One region of the Pseudomonas sp. GD03842 genome, then DNA from elsewhere that is predicted to be linked to it. Evidence: predicted binding sites of a transcription regulator. Region 1 holds the regulator's gene; each other region holds the start of a gene.

Region 1 (7,366 bases):
CCGTCAGTACCGTGCCGGGAGGGGCAAGCGGCCGGATCCGCTGAAAGACAACCTGCCGATTCCGCCGGATTTGCAGCGGGATTCGTAGGCGGGAATCGCGACATGGATGCCCTGGCGGGCCTCGTCGCGGGCAAGCGCGCTCCTACATCTGTTGCACCGTGCCGCATGCTGATAGACCGAGTGCGTAGCCTTTTTTTGATCGACGCAAAATCGGAGTCAAGCACCAAGGCGACCGACGCGGTTCATCAGGCCATGACGCATTGCAAAAAATGTAGGAGCGCGCTTGCCGCGACGAGGCCCCCCCAGGGCATCCCACAGTTTTTGCAACGTGCCATGGCCTGATGGACAAAAAAGGTTCCGCACTCGGTCTGTCTGAATGCAACACGTTTCAACAGAGGTAGGAGCGCGCTTGCCCGCGACGAGGCCCGCCAGGGCATCCCACTAAGAATCAAAAGCCAAATGATGTCGACCACGACACGTTCTTCAGTGATGGCACTCTGATATTTTTAAGTCTGTCCACAAGTTGGACAGGTTTTTGCAATACCTGCGTTACAGCGCCTCTGGCGTCAAAAGTTTGATTTAACGCGCAGGTACAGAATCGGTGGATCGCTCTCAATTAATCACTAACGCCCGCTCCGGGCTGGTCGGCCTGGGTCGCGGCCAGTTGGGCGTGCCGTTGCTGTTGCTGGTCATGCTGGCAATGATGATGTTGCCGATGCCACCGTTCCTGCTGGACGTGTTTTTCACCTTCAACATCGCGCTGTCCATCGTCGTGCTGCTGGTCTGCGTGTACGCCTTGCGGCCATTGGATTTCTCGGTATTCCCGACCATTCTGCTGGTGGCAACGCTGCTGCGTCTGGCATTGAACGTCGCGTCCACGCGGGTGGTCATGCTGCACGGCCAGGATGGCCACGCCGCTGCGGGTAAAGTGATCCAGGCGTTCGGTGAAGTGGTGATCGGCGGTAACTATGTGGTCGGTATCGTGGTGTTCGCGATCCTGATGATCATCAACTTCGTGGTGGTGACCAAAGGTGCCGGCCGTATTTCCGAGGTGAGCGCGCGTTTCACCCTCGATGCGATGCCCGGCAAGCAGATGGCGATCGACGCGGACCTCAACGCGGGCCTGATCGACCAGCCCGAAGCCAAGCGCCGTCGTCTGGAAGTGGCGCAGGAAGCTGAGTTCTACGGTTCCATGGACGGTGCCAGCAAGTTCGTACGCGGTGACGCCATCGCTGGCCTCCTGATCCTGTTCATCAACCTCATCGGCGGCATGCTGGTGGGGATCCTGCAACACAACATGACCTTTGCCGACGCCGGCAAGGTCTACGCCCTGCTGACCATCGGTGACGGTTTGGTGGCGCAGTTGCCTTCGCTGTTGCTCTCCACCGCGGCAGCCATCATGGTCACTCGGGCATCCGGCTCCGAGGAGATGGGCAAGCTGGTCAGTCGCCAGATGTTCACCTCGCACAAAGCGCTGGCGGTGTCGGCGGCCATCATGGTGATCATGGGCCTGGTGCCGGGCATGCCGCACTTCTCTTTCATCAGCCTCGGTCTGTTGGCAGCTGGCGGCGCCTATCTGCTGTGGAAGAAACAGAACCAGACGAAGCTGGCAGCGATTCAAGAGCTCAAGCGTCAACAGGACTTGCTCCCATCGCCGACCCGCGCGCAGGAATCCAAGGAACTGGGCTGGGACGACGTCACCCCGATCGACATGATCGGTCTGGAAGTGGGCTACCGACTGATTCCATTGGTGGATCGCAACCAGGGTGGTCAACTGCTGGCGCGGATCAAAGGCGTGCGCAAGAAGCTCTCGCAGGAATTGGGCTTCCTCATGCCCACCGTGCACATCCGCGACAACCTGGACCTGGCGCCCAGCGCCTACCGTTTGACGTTGATGGGCGTGACCCTCGCCGAAGCCGAGATCTACCCCGACCGTGAACTGGCGATCAACCCCGGCCAAGTCTTTGGCAGCCTCAACGGCATCACTGCCAAAGACCCGGCGTTCGGTCTGGAAGCGGTCTGGATCGAAATCAGCCAACGTGCCCAGGCTCAATCGCTCGGGTACACCGTGGTCGATGCCAGTACCGTAGTGGCAACGCACTTGAACCAGATTCTCTACAAACACTCTCATGAGCTGATCGGCCATGAGGAAGTCCAGCAACTGATGACGTTGCTGGCCAAGAGTTCGCCCAAACTGGCTGAAGAGCTGGTGCCAGGCGTGCTGTCATTGTCGGCCCTGCTCAAGGTGTTGCAAGCGCTGTTGGCCGAACAGGTGCCGGTACGCGACATTCGCAGTATCGCCGAGGCCATCGCCAACAATGCGGCCCGGAGTCAAGATACCGCCGCATTGGTGGCCGCTGTACGGGTCGGATTGTCCCGCGCCATCGTCCAAAGCATTGTCGGCATTGAGCCGGAGCTGCCTGTTATCACGCTTGAGCCAAGGTTGGAACAGATATTGCTCAATAGTCTGCAGAAGGCTGGACAGGGTCAGGAAGAAGGCGTTCTGCTCGAACCGAGCATGGCTGAGAAGCTTCAGCGCTCGTTGATCGAAGCAGCGCAGCGTCAGGAGATGCAGGGTCAGCCGGTTATTTTGTTGGTCGCAGGTCCGGTTCGCGCCATGTTGTCCCGCTTTGGACGCCTGGCCGTACCGAACATGCATGTGTTGGCTTATCAGGAAATTCCTGACAACAAGCAAGTTACCATCGTAGCGACTGTCGGGCCTAACGGCTGAGGTAGTGAGTCATGCAAGTTAAGCGTTTTTTCGCCGCCGATATGCGACAAGCCATGAAACTGGTTCGCGATGAGCTGGGCGCTGAAGCCGCCATCATCGGCAACCGGCGGATCGCCGGCGGTGTGGAACTGACAGCCGCGCTGGACTACAAACTGTCGGCGCTGGCGCCGCGCGTGCCCAACGTCGAGCTCGAGGACGAACTGCGCAAGACTCAGTCGCGCATCGTCACCGCCCAGGCCGAATTGACCAGCCGCAGCGACCTGGACGCCGTGGCCAACCGGCAGTTGTTCACCGGGCTTGCCATGGACGACAGCAAACAGATCGAACCGACCCTGGACGAACCGTTCCGCCCCTCCATCCACGCCGCCATCGCGGCGGATCGAGCCGAGCGCACCGAGCGTCAGTCCGCCGCCGAGCCAGGCATCAGCCAGCGGGCCTACGAGTCGATGCGTTCCGAATTGAACGGGCTGCGCGAGTTGCTGGAAGTGCAGCTTGGCTCGCTGGCCTGGAACCAGTTGCAGGGCAGCCGTCCGCAGCAGGCCAATCTGTGGCGCCGTCTGCAACGGGTAGGGCTGTCCGGTCCGCTGTCCCGGGACCTGCTGAACATGGTGCCGGACCTCGACGATCAACCCCACGCCTGGCGCATGCTGTTGGCGCACCTGGCGCGGATGATCGTCACGCCGGATGTCGAGCCGCTGGAAGAGGGTGGGGTGATTGCCATGGTCGGTCCGGCCGGAATGGGCAAGACCACCACTTTAGCCAAACTCGCCGCCCGTTATGTGTTGAAATACGGCGCGCAAAATATCGCGCTGGTGAGCATGGACAGCTTCCGCATCGGGGCTCAGGAACAGCTCAAGACGCTGGGCCGCATCCTCAATGTGCCGGTGACCCACGTCGACCCGGGGCAATCGCTGGCTCAGGCACTGGAACCGCTGCTGCGCAAGCGCGTGGTGCTGATTGACACCGCCGGCCTGCAAGCCAGCGACCCGGCACTGCGCCTGCAATTGGAGAGCCTGGCCGGGCGTGGCATCAGGGCACGCAATTACCTGGTGCTGGCGACGACCAGCCAGAAGCAAGTGCTGACGGCGGCCTATCACAGTTACAAGCGTTGCGGCCTGGCCGGGTGCATCCTGACCAAGCTGGACGAGAGCGCCAGCCTGGGCGAAGTGCTGAGCCTGGCGGTGACACACGAATTGCCCGTGGCCTATCTGACCGATGGCCCACGGATCCCCGATGATCTGCATTTGCCGCGTCGACACCAGTTGGTAAGCCGTGCCGTCAGCGTGCAGATGCAGGAGGAGCCTAGCGAGGAAGCGATGGCGGATATGTTTGCGGATCTTTATCACAGCACCGGCAAGCGCGCGGGCTAGGTTAAGGAAAATGACATTGGAAAATACCTGCATCGATGGTCTGCCAGGCATTGTTCACTCAGTGGACGTGCAGCCCGAAATGTGGCTTGGGTCTAAGCAAGACAAGGTAAAGAATTAACTATGGGCAGCATGCATCCCGTTCAGGTTATCGCGGTGACCGGTGGCAAAGGTGGCGTAGGCAAGACCAATGTGTCAGTGAACCTCTCGCTGGCCCTGGCCGAGCTGGGACGTCGCGTCATGTTGCTGGACGCCGATCTGGGTCTGGCCAATGTCGACGTCTTGCTGGGTCTGACCCCCAAACGTACCCTGGCCGACGTCATCGAAGGGCGCTGCGAACTGCGCGATGTCCTGCTGCAGGGGCCGGGGGGCGTGCGCATCGTGCCCGCAGCCTCCGGCACTCAGACGATGGTGCAGTTGAGCCCGGCGCAGCATGCCGGCCTGATCCAGGCCTTCAGCGAAATCGGTGACAACCTGGACGTGCTGGTGATCGACACCGCCGCCGGGATCGGCGAGTCGGTGGTGAGTTTCGTACGCGCGGCACAGGAAGTGCTGCTGGTGGTGTGCGACGAACCGACCTCGATCACCGACGCCTACGCGCTGATCAAATTGCTTAACCGTGACTACGGCATGAACCGCTTCCGTGTCCTGGCCAACATGGCACAGAGCCCGCAGGAAGGGCGCAACCTGTTCGCCAAGTTGACCAAGGTCACCGATCGCTTCCTGGACGTCGCCCTGCAATACGTGGGTGCGGTGCCGTACGACGAGTGCGTGCGCAAGGCGGTGCAGAAGCAGCGCGCGGTGTACGAAGCCTTCCCGCGTTCCAAATGTGCGCTGGCGTTCAAGGCCATCGCGCAGAAGGTCGATACCTGGCCGCTGCCGGCGAACCCGCGGGGTCACCTTGAATTTTTCGTTGAGCGCCTGGTTCATCAGACCAGTGCAGGGCCTGTGTCATGACCGCAAGTGGCTATCGCATGTACAGCAAATCATCCAAGGACTCCCAATACGAGCTGATCGAGCGCTATGCCCCTCTGGTCAAGCGCATCGCCTACCACCTGCTGGCGCGGTTGCCAGCGAGCGTCCAGGTCGAGGACCTGATTCAGGCGGGCATGATCGGGTTGCTCGAAGTCTCGACCAAATACGACTCCTCGAAAGGGGCCAGCTTCGAGACCTACGCGGGTATTCGTATCCGCGGGGCCATGCTGGACGAAGTCCGCAAAGGGGACTGGGCGCCGCGTTCGGTTCACCGCAACACGCGCATGGTCAGTGATGCGATCCGCGCGATTGAAGCGAAAACCGGCCGCGACGCTAAAGATCATGAGGTTGCTGCCGAACTTCAATTGAGTCTCGATGATTATTACGGGATTTTGAACGATACCTTGGGCAGTCGCCTGTTCAGCTTTGACGATCTGTTGCAGGACGGCGAACATGAGGGGCTGCATGAGGATGGCGCGAGCCAGTCGCTGGAGCCCTCGCGGGATCTGGAAGACGAGCGTTTCCAGAGCGCGCTGGCCGATGCCATTGCCAACCTGCCCGAGCGTGAACGGCTGGTGCTGGCGCTGTATTACGATGAAGAGCTGAACCTCAAGGAAATCGGTGAGGTCCTGGGGGTCAGCGAATCCCGTGTCAGCCAGTTGCACAGCCAGTGCGCCGCGCGTCTGCGCGGGCGGCTGGGTGAATGGCGGGCACGCTGATGGATTGACGCAACGCCTGTTCGAGGGCGTTGTGTGTTGCTTGTAAGACCGGCTGTGCAAGATGTGATGTGGGAAGCAAAAGAGACAAGGCAGGAGCCGGTCGGATCAGGTCTTCGGGACTCTTATCCGCTGCGCTCGTACCTTTCGATTCCAAAGCCCTCTCGTTGTCGTGTCGCCGGTGGTTTGTCGTACCGGTATTGATTGAACGCGCACCCGGGAGCTGGGTGCGTTAAAGACTGCTTGGAGGTCGAATTGGACAAGAACATGAAAATCCTCATCGTTGATGACTTCTCAACGATGCGGCGGATCATAAAAAACCTGTTGCGTGACCTTGGGTTCACCAACACGGCCGAAGCAGATGACGGTACCACCGCATTGCCCATGCTGCAGAGCGGGGCTTTCGATTTTCTGGTGACGGACTGGAACATGCCGGGCATGACCGGTATCGAGCTGCTGCGTCAGGTGCGTGCCGACGAGCGTCTGCGTCACCTGCCTGTGCTGATGGTGACCGCCGAAGCCAAGCGCGAACAGATCATCGAGGCCGCGCAGGCCGGCGTGAACGGCTATGTCGTCAAGCCGTTCACGGCCCAGGTGCTCAAAGAAAAAATCGACAAGATATTCGAGCGCGTCAATAGCTGATGTTCGCTGCGAGGGCGCTATGGATCCTAAAGATTCATCAATGGGTGACTTCGAGTCGACCCTGAAGAAACATGCACAAGAGCTGGTGACCAGCCTTGAAAAAGGCCAGTTCGGCGAAGCCGTGCAACTTATCCATGAGCTTAACCAGACCCGTGATCGGGGCCTGTATCAGGAAGTGGGCAAGCTGACCCGTGAGCTGCACAGTGCGATCGTCAATTTCCAGATTGACCCGCACATGCCGCAAGCCGAAGAGGTGTCCCAGATCACGGACGCCACCGAACGCCTGTCGTACGTTGTCAGGCTGACGGAGAACGCGGCCAATAAAACCATGGATCTGGTGGAGCAGAGCACGCCCCTGATGAATGGCCTGAGCGCCGATGCCAAAACGCTGAGCGAGGATTGGGGACGCTTCATGCGTCGTGAGATCGGCGCCGAGGAGTTCAGGGATCTGGCCCGCCGCGTCGAAGGTTTCCTGGTGCGCAGCGAGAAGGAAACCCATGACGTCGCAACGCATCTGAACGACATTTTGTTGGCGCAGGATTTCCAGGACCTGACCGGTCAGGTCATCAAACGCGTGACCAAGTTGGTCACCGAAGTGGAGAGCAACTTGCTCAAGCTGGTGCTCATGGCCAGCCAGGTCGATCGCTTCGCTGGCATCCAGCACGACCAGGAAGCGTTCCGCCAGCAAAAAGAACAGGAAAAACTTCATTCCAAGGGTGAAGGTCCGCAGATTCATGCCGATAAACGTGAAGACGTCGTATCCGGCCAGGATGATGTAGACGATCTGCTATCCAGCCTCGGGTTCTGATGTTCGAGCACTCAGGTTCTATGTGAAAGTGGTTGTGGGTGTGGCGCGCGAAGGTTTCGACGAAAGCCACGCGCGTTGACCGACGATGAAGCCTCTGGATCGGTTTGACGGTTAATTTTAGGAGCAC
Region 2 (7,366 bases), on a different contig from region 1:
GCAGCGGCTCGACGAAGGGCTGAGGCGGCTGGCCGGCGTGATCAAACAGGCGCAAGCGGCCCTGGCGGCCTGATACATTACCCAGACGCACCATCGCAGCATTGAGGGGAGAGCAGCAGATGTACAAGGTTTACGGCGATTACAACTCGGGCAACTGCTACAAGATCAAGTTGATGCTCAACCTGTTGGGCGCAGCCTACGAATGGGTGCCGATCGACATTCTCAAGGGCGAAACCGAAACCGAAGCGTTTCTGGAAAAGAACCCAAACGGCAAAATCCCTGTGCTTGAACTGGAAGATGGCACCTGTCTGTGGGAATCCAACGCGATTCTCAATTTCCTCGCCGAGGGGACGCCGTACCTGCTGACCGAACCGCGCCTGCGCACGCAGATGCTGCAATGGCAGTTTTTCGAGCAGTACAGCCATGAACCGACAATCGCCGTCGCGCGGTTCATCCAGTTCTATCTGGGGCTGCCCGAAGCGCGGCTGGAAGAGTATCGCGTGTTGCAGAAACGCGGCTACAAGGCGCTCAAGGTGATGGAGAAACAGCTCGTGCGCACGCCTTTCCTGGTGGGCGACCAGTTTTCGATCGCCGACATCGCGCTTTTCGCCTACACCCATGTCGCCCATCAGGGCGGTTTCGACCTGAGCCAGTTCCCGGCGATCGAAGCCTGGCTGGAGCGGGTCAAGCAACAACCGGGCTACGTGGGCATGTTGGACTGAGGGCGAACGAACGAAAAACCGGCCAGGGCAACACTGGCCGGTTTTTTTATGTCTGAGGAAGGAGCGCTGGCGCTCAGGTGGTTGCAGTGCATGCAGTGTACCCTTGTGCGGCGGATAAACATTGAAATGGAAAAAGGAGGTTTTCATGCGCCACATCCAGATGGCATTGGCGGTGTTCATGACATGGGGCATCGGCTGCACGGTTCAGGCTGCCGAGTGCGGTGATACTCAGGCGGCGATGAATCAATGCGCGGGCCAGGAATACGCCACGCTCGACGCGGAATTGAACCGCCAGTACAAGACCCAGATGGCGGAACTCAAGAGTCCGGAGAAGAAAAAAGCGTTGCAGGACGCGCAGAAGAAGTGGATCGCCTTTCGCGACGCCGACTGCCAGTATCAGGTCGGCAAGCGGGAGAACTCAGGTTCCATGTGGCCTCTTGCCCAGGCACAGTGCCTGGCCGCACACACGAAAATCCGTGTCGAGCAGCTGAACGCGTATGTGGCCTGTCGGCAGGAAGGCTGCCCGCGGTAAAGCGGGCAACCTGCTGCGCGGTTCAGACCCGGAACTGCCGCAGCAACGCGTTCAGTTGCTCGCTCAGGCCTTTGAGTTGCGCGCTGGCCGCGCTGGACTGTTCCGCGGCGATGGCTGTGCTTTGAGACAACTGCGCCGCTTGGGTCACATTCTGATTGATGTCCTCAACCACATGGGATTGCTGCAGCGTGGCGCTGGCAATCGAAGCGTTGAGGCCGTTGAGGTTGCGCAGCGCCTGACTGATGGAAGTCAGGCTCTGGCCCGCGAGGTGAGCCTGCTCGATGGTCAATTGCGATGAGCGGCTGCTGTCGCCGATCACTTTCACCGCAGCGTCGGAGTGAGACTGCAGGCGTTCAATCATCGCCTGGATCTCGGCCGTGGACTTCTGCGTGCGCTGCGCCAGCAAGCGGACCTCGTCGGCTACCACGGCAAAGCCGCGGCCCTGGTCGCCAGCGCGCGCAGCTTCGATGGCGGCGTTCAGGGCCAGCAGGTTGGTCTGCTCGGCGATGGAACTGATGACTTCCAGCACCCCACCGATCTGAGTGCTTTCGCTGGACAACGTCCGGATCACTTCCACCGCCTGATCGATGGTGCCGGACAGGTGGCCGATCTGCTTGAGGCTGCTGTCGATATTCGCTTGGCCTTGCTGAGCCTGGGACTCGGCGTTACGCATTTCACTGGCGGCGTGCTCGGCGTTTTTCGCCACGTCCTGGACACCGTAGGTCACCTCGTTCACCGCGGTGGCGACCTGTTCCATTTGCAGCGATTGCTGCTGGCTCCGCTGCTGGGCCTGCTCGGCGTTGCTGCCCATTTCACCGGAGGCATTGCCCAGAGCGGTCGCCGACAGCTGTAGATCGTTGATGACCCGGCGCAACTTGGCCGTGAAAGCATTGAAGTGCGTCGCCAGTTGAGTGACTTCGTCCTTGCCCCGAGTTTCCAGGCTGCGGGTCAGATCGCTTTCCCCGCTGGCGATATTGGCCATCGCCTCGACGGTGGCCTTCAGCGGCCCGGCGATGCTGCGGCCAATGAGAGTCAACAGCACCGCCATCAGGAGGATGATGGCGGTACTGATCGACAGCGCTTTAATCACTTGCTGCCTGAACTCGGCCTGCACGTCGTCGACATAGACGCCTGACCCGATGACCCACCCCCAAGGCGTGAACAGCGACACGTAGGAAGTCTTTTGTACCGGATCACTGGCACCCGGTTTCGGCCAGCGGTAATTCACGATGCCTGCGCCCTTGGCCTTGGCGACTGCGACGATTTCATTGAAGACCTGGAAGCCGTCCGGGTCCTTGATGCCGGACAGATCCTGCCCCACCAGTTTAGGGTTGGCGGGGTGCATGATCATGAAAGGGCGCAAGTCGTTGATCCAGAAATAGTCGGTCTGGTTGTAGCGCAGGCCTCGTATGGCGTCCATCGCCTGTTGCTGCGCCTGCTCTCGGCTCAGCGTCCCGGCGCTTTCAAGGCCGTGGTAGTACTCGAGCAAACCACTCGCCGTCTGGACCACATGCATGGTTTTCTGGGACTTGGCCTCGTAAAGATCGTCATGGATCTGCTTGAGCATGGCCACGGCCAGCGTGAACAACATCAACACAGCGACGATGAGGATCAGCCACAGCCGCCGACTGATCGAAAGATTGCGCATATTCATGACCGTCACTCCGTTTCATTGTTCTTTTTATGGCGCGGACCGCTGGGGCCATCGGTCTGCCAGCCGCTACTGCCTGGCACACCGATACCCAAAAGGGTCGCTGTCATAAAGCATTTCGGCATGCCGCAGGCAAACGTGAGAGGGCAGGGCACTCATTGCGATGCGAGTCGTCGGGTAAGGCCGAATCGTCGTATCGATGGTGGGACGCGTCTAAAAAATGACGTCAGATTTATTACAGGTATGGCAAAAGGCTTACACGAAGTGAAGTCATTGGCTATAGGTTGGATCCCATGTGTGCGATACATTGGATCCATCAACTGCAGCAACGGATGGCTGCAGGATCAGGGACGATCGACCGTTGCCAGGCATTGGCGGCCAACAGGAAGTTGGACGGTGTTGCAAAACCCGCTTCGGCGGGTTTTTTTATTTGCCGCTGCATAGCCAGCCCCCTCAAAACCATCCCCTTTGCAAACAAATCTGTCGAGCGGATGGAATTTCCTGCGCGCGCGCCGCTCACAGTACCGACAACAACCCGAGTCCAGGACAGGGCCGGCCGGGCACGCAATGGGAAGAATTATCGTGGGTGTAGCGCAAATGGCAGCGAACGGGCAGCAAAAGGGACTCATTCTGGTGGTTGAAGATGAGTCGATCATTCGTGATTTCGTCTGTGAGATTCTGGGCGACGAGGGATTTACCACTTACGCGCTGGAAAATGCCGACGATGCCGCGAAATTTCTGGACGACCACGCCGACCGCGTGTCGTTGCTGCTGACCGATATCTTGATGCCTGGCGCCTTGAACGGCGCCGATCTGGCGAACCTTTCAGGCAACAAGTGGCCGCAGATTCCGATCCTGATCATGTCCGGTCATGAAACACCCGAGAGTTCGGGGGTGCAGCACCCCGTGACATTCATCCGCAAACCCTGGAGTTTCGGCCAGTTGCTCGATGGCGTGGACAAGGCCCTTCAAACGGGGAAAGCCTGATCAGCGATCAGGCTCGCAGCCTTTCAGGACCATGCGAATGATGGTCTGGGCGGCGGCTTCGTAGTCGGCGTCATCCAGCTTTGGCTTGCCGGTCACGGTGGAAATCTGCCAGTCGAAGTCCGCGTACGTCTGGGTCGCGGCCCAGATACTGAACATCAGGTGATGCGGGTCCAGTGGCGCAATCAGACCGTCGTCTATCCACGCTTGAATGCACTCGATATTGTGGCGCGCCTGATCGTTGAGCTGCGCCACTTGCCCAGGGGTGAGGTGCGGCGCGCCGTGCATGATTTCACTGGCGAACACCTTGGACGCGAAGGGCAGGTCACGTGAAATCCGGATCTTCGAACGGATGTAGCCACTCAACACCTCGGCGGGAGCCCCCTCACGGTTGAAGGGCGTGGAGGCCTGCATGATCGGTTCGATGATGCTCTCCAGCACCTCGCGATAGAGGTTTTCCTTCGATTTGAAGTAGTAGTAGACGTTGGGCTTGGGGACGCCAGCCTTGGCGGCGATGTCGCTGGTCTTGCTGGCAGCGAAGCCCTTATCGGCAAATTCTTCGCTGGCTGCGCGCAGGATCAATTCTTTGTTGCGCTCGCGGATGCTGCTCATAAAGCGGAAGGTCCTTGCCTGCTCGGCGGTGGCGAATGTTAGCACCGGCCTCGCGACCCGCTCAAGATTGCGGTCCGCCCGCGGCTTTATGTGCACCCTCTGTTTACCGCACCGGCGCCAGTGGTAAGGTTGCGCAAGCGGGGACCATCTGGCGCCTTTTCAAGGCCTGAACGGGTAGTGGGTGACGAGGTGTCGAGCATGAACAGTCCTTTATTTTCCAGTGTGGTCGCCTATGCCCAGCACTGTGAGCGGCAACTGGTGGAAATCCTGCACCGCCGACCGACCCTCGATCGGCAGCAGGTCATGACCTGGGTGGACGAGCAGAGTCATGCGATGAAAGACCGTGATCCCCTGGATCTATTGCGCGCGCTCAATGCCAAGGTGCGAGCGGGCAAGCCGTTGCCGTGGGAGTCGAATTGATTCGCCGGCCTGGCGATCGGCTGTCGCCGTTGAACCGTGCGCTGACACCCGTTCCGTTGGCGGGCGTGCGATTGCTGCAAACCAAGCCTGCGTGTTGACCGCACGTCTTGCCTAGGCACCCGTTGCCGCGTATGCGTCTAGCCTTGAATGACAAGCTAAACACGGACGTCGGCACATGCATCTCCATTCCCACACGCCTTCATTGATCGCTTTCGATGCACGCGCATTGCCGGTGCGTCAGATCGCACTCTTTCGCGCGAACGTGCAGGCGGACATCGAACCGCGAATCACATGCCGACGGTGGGATCAGGCGGGGCGGGTGGCCTCGATAACCGACCCTCGACGTGTCGAGTCCCACCCGTCGACCGTTTACAGCCTGACTGGCCTGCGCCTTCTGGTTGAAAGCGCTGACGCGGGTTGGCGGATAGAGCTGCCTGGCGAAGCAGGTCAGGTCCTGGTCGGCTGGGATGAACGCGGCCGCCAGCTTTCGAGCCGCTATGACGAGTCGCTGCGCCCCACTCAGCTCGCTGAGCAACTGGCCGGACAAGCTCAAACAGTGATCGAACGTTGCACCTATGGCGACGCCAGTCAGCAAGCGGCTAATCACAATCAGTGTGGTCGACTGGTGCGACGGGACGACGGCAGTGGGTCGCTGGACATTGCTGACTATGGTGTGTCCGACACGGTGCTGCGTCAGCAGCGGCGTTTCCTGGCGGCGCTCGACATCCCCGATTGGCCTGAAGACGCTGTGCAGCGGGATCGATTGCTCGGAGGCGAGGCGTACCTGACCACGACGGCATTCAATGCGCTGGCGGAGACAATCGGGCAACGAGACGCGCAGGGCAATCGACAGGCGAGGGGGCACACCATCGCCGGTCAACTCGAGCGGGTGACCCTTCAGTCTGGAGAGCGCAAGCAGGTTCAGACGCTGGTCAGCGATATCCGCTACAACGCATCGGCGGCGGTCGAAAGCGAAACCTGCGGCAACGGCGTTGTCAGCCGGTCTTTCTACGACCCACAAGATGGGCGGCTGACCCGCGTGCTGGCGATGTCGCCTGACGGGCACGGCCTGCAAGATCAGAACTACGCCTACGATCCGGTAGGCAACGTGGTCAGCCTCGAAGACGCGACCCTGCCCGTTTCGTTCTTCCGCAATCAAAAGGTCGAGCCAGTCGACCGTTACGTCTACGACAGCCTTTACCAACTGATCGAGGCCACCGGGCGTGAAGTCGCGCCGGCTTCCCATCTGCCCGGAATGCCTGACCTTCACCCCCTGCCGCTCGATCCCGCCAAGCTCAGCCATTACATCCAGCGCTTTGAATATGACGCCGGGGGCAACCTGCTCACTCGGCACCATTCCGGGGCCGAAACCCGGCGCATGGCGGTGTCGTCGACGAGCAACCGGAGTTTGCCGCAAAGGGCGGATGGCTCGTTGCCCGATGACGATCAGATCGCCGAAGCGTTCGACGGCAACGGTAACCTCAAAGCGCTGCAACCGGGTCAGGCAATGACATGGGACGCGCGCAACCAGTTGAGCGAAGTCACTTCGGTGAAGCGCGACCAGGAGCCGGATGACTGCGAGCTTTACCGCTATGACGGCGAGGGGCAACGAGTGCGCAAGGTGCGGGTGAATCAGGCGCGCAGTCGCACGCTGACTGCCGAGGTGCGTTACCTGCCGGGGCTGGAAATTCATCGCAACGATGCAACCGGTGAAGTGCGGCATGTGCTTATCGTAGAAGCGGGGCGCAACAGTGTGAGGCTGTTGCATTGGGAATCCGGCAAACCCGACGGTATCGGAAATGATCAGTTGCGCTACAGCCTCACTGATCACTTGGGCTCGAGCTCACTGGAACTTGATCAATACGCACAGTTGATCAGTCACGAAGGTTATTACCCGTTTGGCGGGACGGCTTGGTGGGCGGGGAGAAGTGCGGTTGAGGCAACGTACAAGACCGTGCGGTATTCAGGGAAAGCGCGTGACGCGACGGGGCTTTATTACTACGGGTTTCGGTATTACGCGCCTTGGATGCAGCGGTGGGTGAATCCGGATCCAGCGGGGGATGTGCAGGGTTTGAATAGATACGCGTTCGTAGGAAATTCTCCACTGACGAATAAAGAATCGGACGGTCGTGTATATGAAGGTCTGAATGACAAATATGAACAAACAGAGGCTGTTATCGGAAACGTGATCCACTGGAGAGGTTTATCTCAATTTCCTACCACGGTGGATGACAAAGTACGTAATAGCTTCGCTGAGGTAAATCAGATGTTCGTGAATGCCCAGACGATGCTATCGAATCACCCAAGGGAGTCGCAGCCGATCCTTGAAAATTATTTTGGTGCGGAATGGCCGGAAGTGTTTGTAGCAGTCAAACATACATTCGCAGCTATTTCAGATCTTGCACTGAAGTACGCGAGCGATTGGGGCATGGACAAAGCGGTGGG
Region 3 (7,366 bases), on a different contig from region 1:
TCCAGCCGTGGCCATGATCCTGAATGCCGATCATCTCACCGGCCTGCAATTGGTCCGGAACATCCTTCGGCCACGCCAGGCAATAACCTCCGGGGCTGTGGTTGACGATATTCAGGCTGTAAGTCGGAAAGCTTTTCTGCCCGTCAGCGGCGGCGGCCGCCTCGGCATCGCTGCCCTGATACTCGATTTCCTCGAACGGCAGCATCGTGCTGGAGGAGCTTGCGCGCTGGACGTCCATGGCTTGACCCCAAGGGTCGTGCCGGGCCGACTCCAGCGGTTGCAACGTGTATTCGGTCATCCTGCCGACGGCGGCGTGGTCGACCTGCAGCAAATCGCTGAAGCAGCGCTGGCCGCCCACAAAATAATGCAAGGCACTCATCCCGACACAAACCGTGAGCGTGCCCTGGCCCGGCGTCCGTTGAAATGCCCGCTCCGACACATCGCCCCATGCTGCCGCGAGGTGTTGCAGCACGTCGATCGACAGGCCGGGCGGAACATGCAGATAGGACTGCGAACGCTGTTCCGGGGGCGTTTCGATATAACGCTCAAGCGCGGCCGATAGAGGCCGAGGGTTGAACCCGAGCAGTTGGCTGCGTTGATCGTCGGTGAATAGCGAGGTATAGCGCGGCGCCGTATCGGAGGCGAAGGCGACGGCGTAGAGGCTCGACTCGTCGAAGGGCTGTTGCAGCGTGACCATGGCGCTCCACGCATCCAGCGCATCGGCCAGCTTGCCGATATTGTGCTGACGCATCTGATTGCAGCGCGAGCACCCCATGAGCAGGGCCACGATGTAGGTCTGCTCGACGGTCAGGGTTCGGGTGTGATGCGCCTGGTTATCGGGCACCGGTATTGCGTGAAGCTGGTGCTGTCTCGCGATCTGGTAGATCTGGTGCAGCTCCATCCACAGCCCGTCCTGAACCGGGCAATACAACTGATTGGCGCGAATCAGCGGACCATTGAGGCAATGCAACGCACGTTGCAGGGCGGTGGTCAGCAGCGCGGTGCGGTCCCGACTCAGTTTGGGAGCCACGCGGACAATGATTTGCTTGTAACCGACTGCCAGGTGGTTTTGCAGGGCCTGGCACAAGTTGGCCACTTTGCGCGGCCGCTCCTCCAGCACCACTGACTGGTTGAGAAAGTGCCGCTCCAAGTGCTTGCAGACGAAGGCGACTTCCGGACGCAGCAGTTCGAGCAATTGCAGCCGGTTTTCACTCGGCGTCAGCAGTTGATTCAACTCGCCGAGGCCTTGGTACAACTGACGAGCCATTTCGCCGAGGTTCGCCTTGGGCAGCGTGGCGATCCAGCGCTTGAGGTCTTTTGGCGTCGCGTCACAGAACGACAGGCTCGACTGCGTCGGCACGGGGGCGCGCAACAACAGCGGGAGACTTAAATTACTCATGTGACAGGCAAACTCCGACAACTATCAGCCCGAATGGCGCGGTCAAACGGCATGCAACGGCGCCGCGATCCAGCTAAACGAGCGAGTTTACGTCAATTGAAAGAGAAGTTTCCTACAGCACCGATGGATGACTTTACCAGCATCGGCGCCAAGTCGCAGCCATTAATGTCAAACTGATATTGCAAGTGAATTGCGTTGCTTCGGTTATTACGAACAGAGCGGGGCGTGTGGATCACGGCTGCCCCGCCCGTCTGCGCCTCGATGTTATCGAGGCAGCAAGTCACACCTGGATGGGCGTCGCCAGCAGTTGCCCCATTCTGGTGGGCGCCCCCGCGGTCAGTTGTTCAGCCCACTTCACTTGGTTTGGACCGAACAGGACAATAGCGGTCGATCCCAGTTTGAAGCGTCCCAGCTCGGCGCCTTTTTCCAGATGGATGGGCGCGCGGGCCGCTTCATCGTAACGGAAGGTCTTCAGCTCGCGTTTCGGTGGCGTCACCAGACCTGCCCAGACCGTCTCGACAGAAGCCACGATCATCGCGCCCACCAGCACGACCGCCATCGGGCCGCGCTCGGTATCGAACAGACACACGACACGTTCGTTGCGCGCGAACAGTTCAGGCACGTTTTCGGCTGTGGTCTGGTTGACCGAGAACAGGCGACCGGGCACGTAGACCATTTCCCGCAATGTCCCTGCCAGCGGCATGTGTACGCGGTGGTAGTCCTTCGGCGAAAGGTAGATGGTGGCGAACTCGCCGCCCATGAATGGCGCCGACAGGCGTGCATCGCCGCCCAGCAGTTCCAGCGCGCTGAAGCTATGGCCTTTGGCCTGGAAGATCCGGCCATGTTCGATGGGGCCCAGTTGGCTCACCGCGCCATCGGCAGGGCAGAGGATTGCCCCCGGTGTCTCGTCGAGGGGGCGAGCGCCTGGCTTGAGTGCACGGGTGAAGAAATCGTTGAAGTGCGGGTAGGCAGTGAAGTCTTCCACCAGCGCCTGGGACATGTCCACTTGGTACCGGCGCACGAACCACTGCGTGAACGCATTCTTGAACCAGCGCACGCGGCATTCAGCAACGCAGCCCGCCAGGCGCGACAGCAGATGGTGGGGAAGCAGGTATTGAAAAAGGATAAACAGACGCTGTTTCATCAAGATTCCTAAAGCGTTTGAAAAGGAGTTCAGATCGCGGGGCGCCCCGTCATTTCTCGATTGGCATCTCTGGGTCATTACCCCATTCGCCCCATGACCCGGCATAGCCCTTGACCCGCGGATAGCCGAGCGCCTTGGCCACCAGGTACGTGAAGCCGGAGCGATGGTGGGTCTGGCAATGAGTCACGACTTCCTTGTCAGGCGTAATGCCCAGGCTTTCCAGAATCTGCGGCATGTCTTCGCGAATGCGCAATTGGCGGGCCGGATCCATGCCTGCCGTCCATTCGAAATTGATCGCCCCAGGGATGTGGCCGCCTCGCGCTGCCACCACTTTCTCGCCTGAATACTCGCTCGGGGCCCGTGCGTCCCAGATGGCCAGGTCCGGTGCGCCCAGGCGGCTGCGCAGGTATTCACGGGTGGCCGTGGGTTCATCGTGGATCTTGAGTGCGACGGGGCCGCCCGCGGGTGCGGGAACCTCTGTGGACAGCGGCAGGCCCTCGGCTTGCCACGACAGGACACCGCCATCGAGGTAGTGGTAATTCGAGTGGCCGATCACGTCCAGCAACCAGATGAAGCGGCCGGCCCAACCGCCGCCCTCGTCGTCGTACACCACGTAGGTGGCATTCGGGTGATGCCCCAGCTCGCCGAACAGGCTTTCCAGTTCCGGCTGGGTCGGCAACAGGCCCGGAGCAGGCGGTCGGCCCAGCTGTGTGCGTTTCGGATCGACGAAGCGAGCACCTGGAATGTGGCCGGCAGCGTAACGGGCGGCGCTCGTCAGGTCGACCAGGATCAGTTCTGAAGCGCCAAGGCGTGCCTGGAGGTCTGCGGGCTCGATCACCAGCGGCAAGCTTGAGAAGGCAGACATGTGACAACTCCGGATCGTGAAAAGGGAGGAATTGTAGCTCAGGCGTCAGCCATTGCGTTGGCTAAAGGTGGTAAGCGCCTTCTCGATGCATTGTCCGGTCTTACCGAACGCCTGGACGGTCATTTCCGAAAAAGGGCCCCCGCCCTGATCCGCCAGGACCACCATCACCACCCGGCCCTGACTCGCCAGCGAGCGGATCAGCAGGTTTTCGCCCGGAAAGAGGCTGCGCAGCTGAACGGGCAGAAGCGCGGAAAACTGGGCGTTATTGCTGGGCGTCAGGCGCAACTGAGTGGCTTGTGCCATCAGACGCTGCAACACGGTACTGTCGCGATACGGAATCAGCAGCGCGGCGGCAGCCGAAGGCACCCCGGCGAGTTGATGCACACGCAAGGTGTCGGTCTTGCGATCGATCATGAGCAGCACTGTGCGTCGCATGCCTGCCGCCAGAAGCGCATCCCGAGCGCAGGTGGTCAGGTGCATGGCATTGGTGAAAGCGCTGGGCTCTTTGAGTAAATCGCCGCAGTGCTTGCGCCACATCTGCAGCGCTTCGGCCGACGGCGCAGGCGCAGGCAGCAGGCCTTTGTGAACCCGTCGCGCTTCCCAAGGCCACAGCAGCGCCTCGGCCGGGTGCCAGACGCCGGGCGCGGCGTGATGGCGTGCGCTGGCAACGGCGTTTTGGTGCACCTGTTGCTGCAGTTCGTCGAACGGCTGTTGCAGGTACAGACTGGTCAGCAACTGCCAGCGCAGATTGTGCGGCGTGTCCCACGCTTGTTGAGCTGACAGCGCCAAGCCATTAGCCAGCAATATCGTATTGGCGGGCTGATTGAGCCAGCGCCGCAATGGCAGATCAGCGTCCAGCGCCTGCTGCCGTTGAAGCGGATTGTCATGTTCGTGCGCGATACGCAGCACTTTCACCAGATTGCGCTGCTCACGAATCAGCAGGTCATAGCCCTGCGTCACCCAGATGGGCAACTGCCAGTGTTGAGCCACCGCTTGGCAGAGCTGCACCAGCCGCACGCCGAACAGCGCCTTTTCTACGACTTTCGCGCTCTCGCCCTTGTGGATGACCCGCAGCTCCCACTCCTCCAGCAGCTTCGGATGTGCCAGTGCCATCGGCCACAGAGGCGCAAGAAACAACAGGCTGCCCAAGTGGATGTCTTGCCATAGGCGTGCCAGTTGATTGGCGAAAAGTCCGTACGCCTGCTGCGTGGCGTGCTGGCTGATCAGTTGCAACTGGCGAAACGCGACCGGAATGCTCTGCAATTCGACACTGGGCAGGCGGGCCAGTAAGGTGCCGGTGCGCGCCAGGCCCAGACGGTTCAAAGCCACTTCGAGGCTTTCCGCAGGCTCGGTAAGGCCACCCGCCTTGAGGTTGGCCTCTCGCAACACGCTGAGAACCAAGGCCGGGCTGTCCTGCATGAGCTCGGCAATCTCTCGCAGGGAGCGACGACTGTCGTTCAGCGCTGAATGCACTTTGGTGTAGGCGGCAGCCGGTACGGGCAGCGCGATGCTGTCGAGCTGTTTGACCCAAGCATCGAGCGTCTGCGGAACGGGGAACGTGGAGGCTTTTTCTGATTGCATTCGCAAGGCCCATACGGCTGGGAGGTTTTGATCGGCGTCGAATGGTGGCATCATGCTGGCCGTCGCGCTGCGGTACGCGAGCCAGACGCCAGACAGGATTTTCGCCTGAATTGACTATAGTCTGGCGCACTCATGCCGATAAGTAGAACAAGCGTTTCCAGCGCTTCTCGCACAATGACCTTGAACCCGACTCAGTAAGTATTTTTATCTATGGCAAAAATTATCGGCATCATCGTCGTTATCGCGAGCGTTCTCGGCGGCTACGTACTGTCACATGGTCAAATCGCTGCGTTGATCCAGCCGTTCGAGGTCCTGATCATCGGCGGTGCCGCGTTCGGTGCATTTTTGCAGGCGAACCCGGGTTATATGACCATGCACGTCATCAAGAAGTCCGTGAAGATGTTCGGTTCGCGCTTCACGCACGCCTTCTACCTCGAAGTGCTGGGCTTGATCTACGAGATCCTCAACAAGAGCCGCCGCGAAGGCATGATGGCCATCGAAGGCGACATCGAAGAGCCGGAAAACAGCCCGATCTTCGCCAAATACCCTAGCGTTTTGAAAGACACCCGGATGATCGCCTTCATCTGTGATTACCTGCGCATCATGTCCTCCGGCAACATGGCCCCCCACGAGCTGGAAGGCCTGTTCGACATGGAGCTGCTGAGCATGAAGGAAGAGCTGGAGCACCCTTCCCACGCCGTGACGGGTATCGCCGACGGCATGCCCGGTTTCGGTATCGTTGCGGCCGTACTGGGTATCGTTGTGACCATGGCGTCGCTGGGCTCTGGAGACAAGGCCGCGATCGGCATGCACGTAGGCGCCGCACTGGTCGGTACCTTCTTCGGTATTCTTGCGGCTTACGGCTTCTTCGGTCCGTTGTCGCAGTGTCTCGCCCACGACGCGAAAGAAGAGATGAACGTCTTCGAATCGATCAAGGCTTCGTTAGTCGCCTCTGCGTCGGGCGTGCCACCCTCGCTGGCTGTCGAGTTCGGCCGCAAGGTGCTGTACCCGGCCCATCGCCCCAGCTTCAGCGAGCTGGAACAAGCTGTTCGCGGTCGCTGATCCATGGAAAACAATCAACCCATTATCGTCAAGCGCGTAAAGCGCTTCGGCGGCGGTCATCACGGTGGCGCCTGGAAAATCGCCTTCGCCGACTTCGCGACGGCAATGATGGCGTTTTTCCTCGTGCTGTGGCTGATGTCTTCGGCCACGCCCGAGCAGTTGATCGCCATTGCGGGTTACTTCAAGGACCCTGTGGGGTTCTCGGACAGCGGATCCCCGTATGTCATTGATCTGGGTGGTTCACCGGAGATGTCGCCGGACCAGACCCTCAACCCTGAAGTCAAATCCACCCCAGCGCCCGACAAGGTCCCGGTGGATGCGGATCAACAGGACTCCGCGGCCGAGCAGGTCGAGCAGGAGCGTCTTGAGATGCTGCTGCAGGAACTGCAGACCAAGGTCAACGAAAATCCGCAACTGGCCAAATTCAAAGACCAGATCCTGTTCGAAATTACCCAGGATGGCTTGCGTATCCAGATCATGGACGCAGAAAACCGGCCCATGTTCGACATCGGCAGCGCACGCCTCAAGCCGTATTTCGAGGACATTCTGCTGGCCATGGCCGATACCATCAAAGCGGTGCCAAACAAGGTCAGTATCAGTGGGCACACCGATGCGACGCCTTATGTGGGTAACAACGGTTTCGGTAACTGGGAGCTTTCAGCCAACCGTGCCAACGCGGCCCGGCGTGCGCTGACCGCAGGAGGCTATCCGGACCCGCAAGTCGCTCGTGTGGTGGGTTACGCCTCGTCCGCGCTGTACGACAAGGAACACCCCACCAACCCGATCAACCGCCGGATCGACATTGTGGTGCTGACCAAGAAGGCCCAGGAGCGCATCGAGGGCGCACAAGGCACGGGGGATGCGCCAAAAACGGACGTGCCACCTGCCCCTGCCGCGCCTGCTGCGCCAACGGCACCCGGCGCTCGGCCGGAGGCATCGACGGCAGCGCCCCCGGTAGACCCCCAGGCCTACGCTCAGCCTCACGAAATCCGGCAAAAGCTGAACATCTTCGACCAAGGGCAATTGAAGATCGACGAGACCAAGAACTGAACTATGGTCTGACGAAAACGCCGCGATCATCGCGGCGTTTTTGTTTTTCGAGGCATTACAGGTGAGTTATAGCCGCTTGGCTTGCTGGCGGGAGCAATCTTGCAGACGTCCCCTGATACAGCGGGGTGCACTCGATCAGTAACTGTCTTCAGGCAAGCTCGCGATGATCGAGCGATAGCTGTTCATCCGCTGTTGCTGCACGCGGCCGTCTTCCAGGGCTTTGAGCAGGGCGCAGCCGGGCTCTCGGTCATGTTTGCAGTCGCGG
Region 4 (7,366 bases), on a different contig from region 1:
AAGCCGAACAGGCGCCTGCTGGCTCACTGACGGCCTCCGAGCAGGTCATCATGGTCGAGAAACCTTCGCTGACCCCCGAGCCGGCCGCTGAGCCAGCTTCGGCGCCCACGCCGACTACCACACAGGCCACTGCTGCACCCGGCACGCCTTCTGCCAACGATTCGACACAGCCTCCCCGAGCCCCATGAGCGATATCCCGGAAAACGACCAGCAAATGCCGTTGGTTTCGCACTTGACCGAGCTGCGCTCGCGCCTGCTGCGTTGCGTGCTCGCGATCTTCCTGATCTTCGGCGCGTTGTTCTATTTCACGCAGAAGATCTACACATTCGTTTCTGCACCGCTGCGCAAGTTTCTGCCGGAAGGCGCGACGATGATCGCCACGGACGTTGCGTCGCCGTTCCTCACGCCCTTCAAGCTGACGATGATGGTCGCGCTGTTTCTGGCGATGCCGGTCATCCTGTACCAGATCTGGGGGTTCATCGCGCCAGGTCTGTACAAACATGAGAAGCGCGTCGCCGTTCCGCTTCTGATTTCCAGCATCATCCTGTTCTACGCCGGAATGGCCTTCGCCTATTTCCTGGTCTTTCCGCTGATCTTCCACTTCTTCGCCAGTGTGACCCCGGAAGGGGTGTCGATGATGACGGACATCTCCAGCTACCTGGACTTTGTGATGACGCTGTTCCTGGCTTTCGGCGTGGCGTTCGAGATTCCGGTCGCGGTCGTGCTGTTGGTGTGGATCGGTATCGTCGACGTGAAGTACCTGAAGAAGATCCGCCCGTACGTGATCATCGGCTGCTTCGTGATCGGCATGATCCTGACACCGCCTGACATCTTCTCGCAGACGCTCTTGGCGGTACCGATGTGGCTGCTGTTCGAAATCGGTGTGCTGTGCAGTGCGATGGTCACGCGACGCGGCGATCACGAGGATGACGAACAGGCCGACAAGCGCGATCAGCCGCCAGCGACTCAACCGTGAACCTGCTGTTGCTGGAAGAGGCCGATTTCCTATCGGCTGACCGTGTGGTGCTGCGTGACCGGCGCCTCAGGCACATGCAGGAGGTGCATCGCTGCGAAGCGGGCGACACCCTGCGGGTCGGTAGACTGGGCGGGCTGCTGGGCACTGCCTGCGTTGAGCGTCTAGAAGCGAACGAGGCCGAATTATCCGTCACCTTCGACCATGAGCCCCCCGCCAAACTCCCGCTGACACTGGTGCTCGCCCTGCCGCGTCCGAAGATGCTGCGCCGCGTGTTCCAGACCGTCGCGACCATGGGGGTGCCCAAAGTGATTCTGGTCAACAGTTATCGCGTGGAGAAAAGCTTCTGGCAGACGCCCTTCCTTGAGCCGACAGCCATTCGCGAACAACTGATCCTCGGGCTTGAACAGGCTCGCGACAGCGTGCTTCCGGAGATTGCGATTGAAAAGCGCTTCAAGCCGTTCGTCGAGGATCGACTGCCAGCTATCGTCGACGGCACGCTCGGCCTGGTGGGTCATCCCGGCGACTTTCCGGCCTGCCCGCGCGCCGTCACCGACCCTGTCACACTCGCCATCGGCCCCGAAGGGGGCTGGATACCTTACGAAGTCGACATGCTTCGAGCGTCGGGCCTGAATCCGGTGCAGTTGGGGGACCGTATCCTGCGCGTCGAAACCGCGGTCACCGCACTCCTCGCCCGGTTGTTCTGAATCTGCCCTCGTTTCTCGATTTCGGCCTTGAACCGATCATGCGCCCCCTCCAGCCTCAGCCAATAGGTCGCTGCACCGCGCTTCAGAAGGGTGCACCGGTGCCGATAACCTTGCGTCCATAACAATAACGCGCAAGGAATCAACACATGTACCGCTGGACTGCCCATCGCCTCGGAAACATCAGTGTCGGCCGCAAACTCGCGATCGGTTTCGGCCTGGTGCTATTGCTGACCGTCATCATCATGGCCACAGGCTGGTCGAGTATTTCGTCGCTGATCGAGCGCGGCGACAAGCTGGCGAACATCTCTCGGATCAGCGAGCAAACCATGGCACTGCGCAACGCGCGCATGGCTTATGAAAGCCAGTCAAACGCCGAGACCGCGAAGGTCGTCATGACCGCGCTGGACACGCTCGACCATCGCCTCAAGGCCGCCTATGCGCGCATTACCGGGAGCGACGACCTCAAGTTGCTCGACACCCAAACGCAAGTCGCGGCGGAATACCGACGCGCCTTCGGTGAAATGACTCAAGCGATCCAAGTTCGCGAAACGGCACGGGCAAACCTTGGCACCACTGCGGACGCGGCAGTGAACGAGGTCAACAAGATCGAAGAAGCGCTGATCCAGCATGACAACATCCTGCAGTTCAACAGCGCGGTGGGCGTCAGTAAGTTGATCCAGCAGGCGCGCTTCCAGGTGCGTGGCTACACCTTCAGCGGTAACCCCGACTTCGAGAAGAACGCCACCACTGCCATCGACGAAGCCATCATGGGAGTGAACTCGCTGGCGGGCGACGTTTCTTCGCAATACATTCCCCAACTGCAGCGCGCCAACCTGGCACTCAAGGGTTACGGTGCGGCAGTCGGTCAGTACCGCGACGCGCAGCAGGTCAGCCATCAGGCGTTGGACAGAATGGCCGGCCTGGGGCAGCAGCTGCTCGATAACAGCGAAAAACTGACCGCCCTACAAAACGCCAAACGGGACGCCGACAGTCGACAAGCGCGGTCGATGTTGGGCCTGGCAACGGCGGTCGCCTTGCTGATCGGCGTGCTCGCCGCCTGGACGATCACACGTCAAATCACCGCCCCGCTCAAACAGACCTTGCTCGCGGTAGACCGTGTCGCCGCAGGCGACCTGACCCATGACCTGGTGCTGGACCGCCGCGACGAGTTGGGACAGTTGCAAGGGGGCATCCAGCGCATGACCGTCGCCCTGCGGGGGCTGATCGGTGGTATCAATGAGAGCGTCACGCAGATCGCCAGTGCGGCCGAACAGCTGTCTGCCGTGACCGAACAAACCAGCGCTGGGGTCAACAGTCAGAAGGTCGAGACCGATCAGGTGGCCACCGCAATGCATCAAATGACGGCCACCGTCCATGAAGTGGCACGCAACGCCGAAGAGGCTTCGGAAGCCGCGGTGGCGGCCGATCAGCAAGCGCGAGAGGGGGACAAGGTGGTGAATGAAGCCATCGCTCAAATCGAGCGCCTGGCCAGTGAAGTGGGCCACTCCACTGACGCCATGAGCGAACTCAAGCGTGAGAGCGACAAGATCGGCAGCGTGTTGGATGTGATCAAGTCCGTCGCCCAGCAGACCAACCTGCTCGCCCTTAACGCCGCCATCGAAGCGGCCCGGGCCGGTGAAGCGGGTCGTGGCTTTGCGGTCGTGGCCGACGAAGTGCGAAGCCTGGCGCAACGCACCCAGAAATCCACCGAAGAGATCGAGGAGCTGATCGCCGGCCTGCAAAACGGCACACAGCAGGTGGCAGCGATCATGGACAACAGCCGCGAGCTGACCACCAGCAGTGTCGAGTTGACCCGTCGGGCCGGTGGTGCGCTGGAAAGCATTACCAGAACGGTGTCAGCGATTCAGGCGATGAACCAGCAGATCGCCGCCGCAGCCGAGCAACAGAGCGCGACCGCCGAAGAGATCAACCGCAGTGTCCTGAATGTGCGCGATGTATCGGAGCAAACCTCCGCCGCCAGTGAAGAAACAGCCGCTTCCAGCGTCGAACTGGCCAGACTGGGCACGCACCTGCAAGGGCTGGTCGGCAGGTTCAGGGTGTAGGTTGGTTTGTTTTGGCCAAACCGAGGCAACGGCGGATAGCTCCGGCCGGCAAATCTGTGAGCCGAGTCACTTCAGCCGCAGCCTCGGAAACCTCCTACGACCTCATCAGGTCACGTCTTCGATACGCCTGCCGATGCGCGTTTATCGCTCACTCGCAGGAGACGCACCATGGTGCAGGGAATCAACACGGCGCTGGCCAATGCCAGCGTCAAACTCAAATTGTCGCTGGGTTTCGGCCTGGTGTTGTTGCTCACATTGGTCATTACCCTGACCGGCTGGCACGGCCTGGACACGATGATCGAGCGTTCGGAGTCGCTGACAGCCACGACTCGGCTCAACACCCTGACCGAGGACCTGCGTGCCGAACGCATCATATTTCGCACTGAAAATACGCCGGCCAGTGCGAAAGAAGTGCGCGATGGCATCAATGAGATCGAAAGCCACTTGGGCACGTTGCGCAGCAGCGACGACTCTCCCGACATCATCCAGATGCTTAACAAGCAAAGCGAAACCGTCAGTGCCCTGGAAAAGACGTTCAATGACCTGGAACAGTTGCTCAAGGATCGCGATGTAGCGCGTCAGCGGATGAGGACGCTGTCGGAGACGGTTGTCGCCGCGGTGGATAAGGTCGAAGGCGATGTGCTCAAAGCGGTAAGTGAAGAGCAGGGAAACCAGGAGAAACTCGACGAATTCACCAACATCCTGCAACTGCGCCGCCACATTCAAGACACGCGCTATGCCACCCAGGCGTATCTGTACACCGGGCTGGAGTCATTCGAAACCGCCGCAATCAAAGCCATTGGCGATGCACTCGGCGAAGTCCAGCAAATCATGGCCAGTCCGTCGGACACCAATGCGGCCATTCTGACAAATGCCAAAGAGGCCCTTGAAGATTATCGAGCCCAGTTGAGCCAACTGAAGGTGCTTCAAGCCAAATCGGAAGAAGCTCAAGAGTCCATGGAAGCGATGGGCGACAGCCTTCTTTCTTCCACGGACGACATCACCAAGCGGCAGAGCGAGCGGCGTGACCGCGATGCCGAACGTTCGCGCACGACCCTCAGCAGCGTGGCTGGGCTGGCTATCTTGCTGGGCGTCCTGGCGGCATGGCTGATCACGCGACAAATCATCGTGCCCTTGCGTCAGACCCTCAGCGTTGCGGCACGTATCGCCAGTGGCGACTTGAGCAAGGACCTGGATGTTCAACGTCGAGACGAGATGGGCAGTCTGCAGCAAAGCATGCAGGACATGACCGTTCGGTTGCGCGGGCTGATCACCGGCCTGAGCGATGGCATCACTCAGATTGCCAGCGCAGCCGAGCAACTCTCGGCGGTCACTGGGCAGACCAGCGCGGGCATGAACAGCCAGAAGGTCGAAACCGATCAAGTCGCGACCGCAATGAAGCAGATGACCTCGACCGTGGTGGAGGTCGCTCGCAACGCCGAGGAAGCCAGCGAGGCCGCTCGCCAGGCCGATCAGCAGGCTCGCGAAGGCGACAATGTCGTGGCGGACGCTATAAGCCAGATCGAACGGCTCGCGGTTGAAGTCAACCACTCTTCCCAAGCCATGGGCCAGCTCAAGCTGGAGAGTGACAAAATTGGCGGTGTGCTCGATGTTATCCGTTCCGTCTCGGAACAGACCAATTTGCTCGCCCTGAATGCGGCGATCGAAGCAGCCCGCGCCGGTGAGGCGGGCCGCGGCTTTGCCGTCGTCGCCGACGAAGTGCGCAGCCTGGCATTGCGAACCCAGGAATCGACCGAAGAGATACAGGCGTTGATCGCCGCGCTACAGAACGGCACCCAGCATGCGGTGACCACACTGGACGCCAGCCGCAGCCTGACGGATCGCAGCGTCGAACTGAGCCGACGGGCAGGCGCTGCCCTGGAGCACATCACCCGGACCGTCTCGGCGATCCAGAGCATGAATCAGCAGATCGCCACGGCGGGCGAGGAGCAAAGCGTGGTGGCGGAGCAGATCAATCGCAGCGTACTCGCCGTGCGTGACGTTTCTGAACAAACCGCGGCCGCAAGCGAAGAGACGGCTGCGTCCAGTGTTGAACTGGCGCGGTTGGGGATGCAGTTGCAGGAGATGGTGGGGAAGTTTCGGGTGGGCTGAGGCCCGTACATCATGCCTGTCTATCACCGTAGGAGCGCGCTTGCCCGCCATGGCGTCGGGTCAGTTGACGGCGCAGTGTCTGGCAGTGCGCCGTCGCGGGCAAGCGCGCTCCTACAGGTACGTGGATTCACAAACGAATGCGCCGCTGAAGATATCCCTTCGGCGGCGTTTCGGTTACAGCTGGGGGATCAATCAGGCGCACCGTAGGAGCGCGCTTGCCCGCGATGGCGTCGGGTCAGTGACAAGGTGGTGTCTGGCAGTGCGCCGTCGCGGGCAAGCGCGCTCCTACAGGTGCGTGGACTCACAAACGAATGCGCCGCTGAAGATCTCTCTTCGGCGGCGTTTCGCTTACAGCTGGAAGATCAATCAGGCGCACCGTAGGAGCGCGCTTGCCCGCGATGGCGTCGGGTCAGTTGACGGCGCAGTGTCTGGCAGTGCCCCGTCGCGGGCAAGCGCGCTCCTACAGGGGCGTGGATTCAGAAACAAAAACGCCGCTGAAGATCTCTCTTCGGCGGCGTTTTGTTCATAGCACTGTCACTCAGGCATTGGCCAACGACGGCACGCTCACATGGGTCGCTGGCTGCAACGGCAGCAGCGGCGCATGTGGATCGGCCTTGACCGACGCGCGCCAGGCCTCCAGCCACGCCTCGTTGCATTCGGCCCAAACGGCCTCGTGCAACCGCGCCAACGCGACCGGATCGCTCAGCAGTTGCAGGCGTTCGTGGTTATTCAAATGCTCCGGCCCACCCTTGATCGCATGGCGGACCCGCTCGGTGCGCATCCATTCGATCGGCTCGGCATGGCGGTGACGCGAAGTGGCCAGCGCGCAGGCCAGCGCGTTCTGTTGCGGGTCGACCACCGCACGTATGAAGCCGTCGTGCAGCGCATGCCAACGGTTCTCGTGGGTGTACTGGTCGGTCGACACCAGCTCTTGCGGCGGCGTGTGCTCTTCGGGAATCAGGAAGAAACGGTTGTCCTTGGCTTTCAGGCCCAGGTTCGTGCGACTGGAAATCACCGACACCGGAATCGACAGAATCAACGAGCCCACGATAGGCGCCAGCCACCACAGGAAGCTCGGGTTCAGCCATGCCACCAAGGCGGCCCAGGCGAAGCCCAGCAACGTTTGCGGACCGTGGCGCTTCACGGCTTCGCTCCACGGCGTGGAATCGTCGTCACGCTGTGGAGAATTCCACGTCGCAGCCCAGCCGAGGAACGCCGCCAGCACGAAACGGGTGTGGAAGATCATCCGGACCGGCGCCAGCAACATGGAAAACAGCATCTCCATCAGCATGGACAAGGTGACCTTGATCCTGCCGCCATAGCCTGTCGCACCTTTGGCCCAGATCAAAATAATACTGAGCAGTTTGGGCAGGAACAGCAACACGATCGTGGTAGAGAACAGCGCGACAGCCTTCTCCGGATGCCACTGCGGCCAGAGCGGATACAACTGGCGCGGCTCCAGGAAGTAGGTCGGCTCCATCAGCGTGTTCACCGCCAGCAGGGCCGTGGAC

What was found. Region 1 encodes FliA, which starts transcription of late flagellar genes. Its sites were predicted from a motif close to CTAAAGTTTNNNNNNNNNNNGCCGNTAA; they were not measured.
Region 2: N5D61_RS25610 (methyl-accepting chemotaxis protein) is a predicted target of FliA. The motif match lies at 3,021-3,048, and genes of this name have one in related genera.
Region 3: motA (flagellar motor stator protein MotA) is a predicted target of FliA. The motif match lies at 5,104-5,131, and genes of this name have one in related genera.
Region 4: N5D61_RS08950 (methyl-accepting chemotaxis protein) is a predicted target of FliA. The motif match lies at 1,761-1,788, and genes of this name have one in related genera.

The regions. Positions count from the first base shown of each region.
Region 1 is NZ_JAOCEA010000019.1:68,269-75,634, forward strand. Features, by position in the region: gene flhB (flagellar biosynthesis protein FlhB) at 1-88, shown strand, start outside; gene flhA (flagellar biosynthesis protein FlhA) at 602-2,731, shown strand; gene flhF (flagellar biosynthesis protein FlhF) at 2,743-4,101, shown strand; gene fleN (flagellar synthesis regulator FleN) at 4,222-5,055, shown strand; gene fliA (RNA polymerase sigma factor FliA) at 5,052-5,792, shown strand; gene N5D61_RS22970 (chemotaxis response regulator CheY) at 6,057-6,431, shown strand; gene N5D61_RS22975 (protein phosphatase CheZ) at 6,451-7,239, shown strand.
Region 2 is NZ_JAOCEA010000027.1:1,867-9,232, forward strand. Features, by position in the region: gene N5D61_RS25595 (PLP-dependent aminotransferase family protein) at 1-73, shown strand, start outside; gene N5D61_RS25600 (glutathione S-transferase family protein) at 120-722, shown strand; gene N5D61_RS25605 (lysozyme inhibitor LprI family protein) at 868-1,254, shown strand; gene N5D61_RS25610 (methyl-accepting chemotaxis protein) at 1,277-2,908, opposite strand; gene N5D61_RS25615 (response regulator) at 3,473-3,892, shown strand; gene N5D61_RS25620 (TetR/AcrR family transcriptional regulator) at 3,893-4,501, opposite strand; gene N5D61_RS25625 (hypothetical protein) at 4,700-4,921, shown strand; gene N5D61_RS25630 (RHS repeat-associated core domain-containing protein) at 5,097-7,366, shown strand, end outside.
Region 3 is NZ_JAOCEA010000005.1:223,592-230,957, forward strand. Features, by position in the region: gene N5D61_RS09610 (molecular chaperone) at 1-1,399, opposite strand, end outside; gene asd (archaetidylserine decarboxylase) at 1,680-2,549, opposite strand; gene N5D61_RS09620 (rhodanese-like domain-containing protein) at 2,593-3,408, opposite strand; gene N5D61_RS09625 (HDOD domain-containing protein) at 3,454-4,989, opposite strand; gene motA (flagellar motor stator protein MotA) at 5,200-6,051, shown strand; gene motB (flagellar motor protein MotB) at 6,055-7,101, shown strand; gene rsgA (small ribosomal subunit biogenesis GTPase RsgA) at 7,237-7,366, opposite strand, start outside.
Region 4 is NZ_JAOCEA010000005.1:49,869-57,234, reverse strand. Features, by position in the region: gene tatB (Sec-independent protein translocase protein TatB) at 1-188, shown strand, start outside; gene tatC (twin-arginine translocase subunit TatC) at 185-976, shown strand; gene N5D61_RS08955 (16S rRNA (uracil(1498)-N(3))-methyltransferase) at 973-1,680, shown strand; gene N5D61_RS08950 (methyl-accepting chemotaxis protein) at 1,827-3,743, shown strand; gene N5D61_RS08945 (methyl-accepting chemotaxis protein) at 3,912-5,855, shown strand; gene mdoH (glucans biosynthesis glucosyltransferase MdoH) at 6,394-7,366, opposite strand, start outside.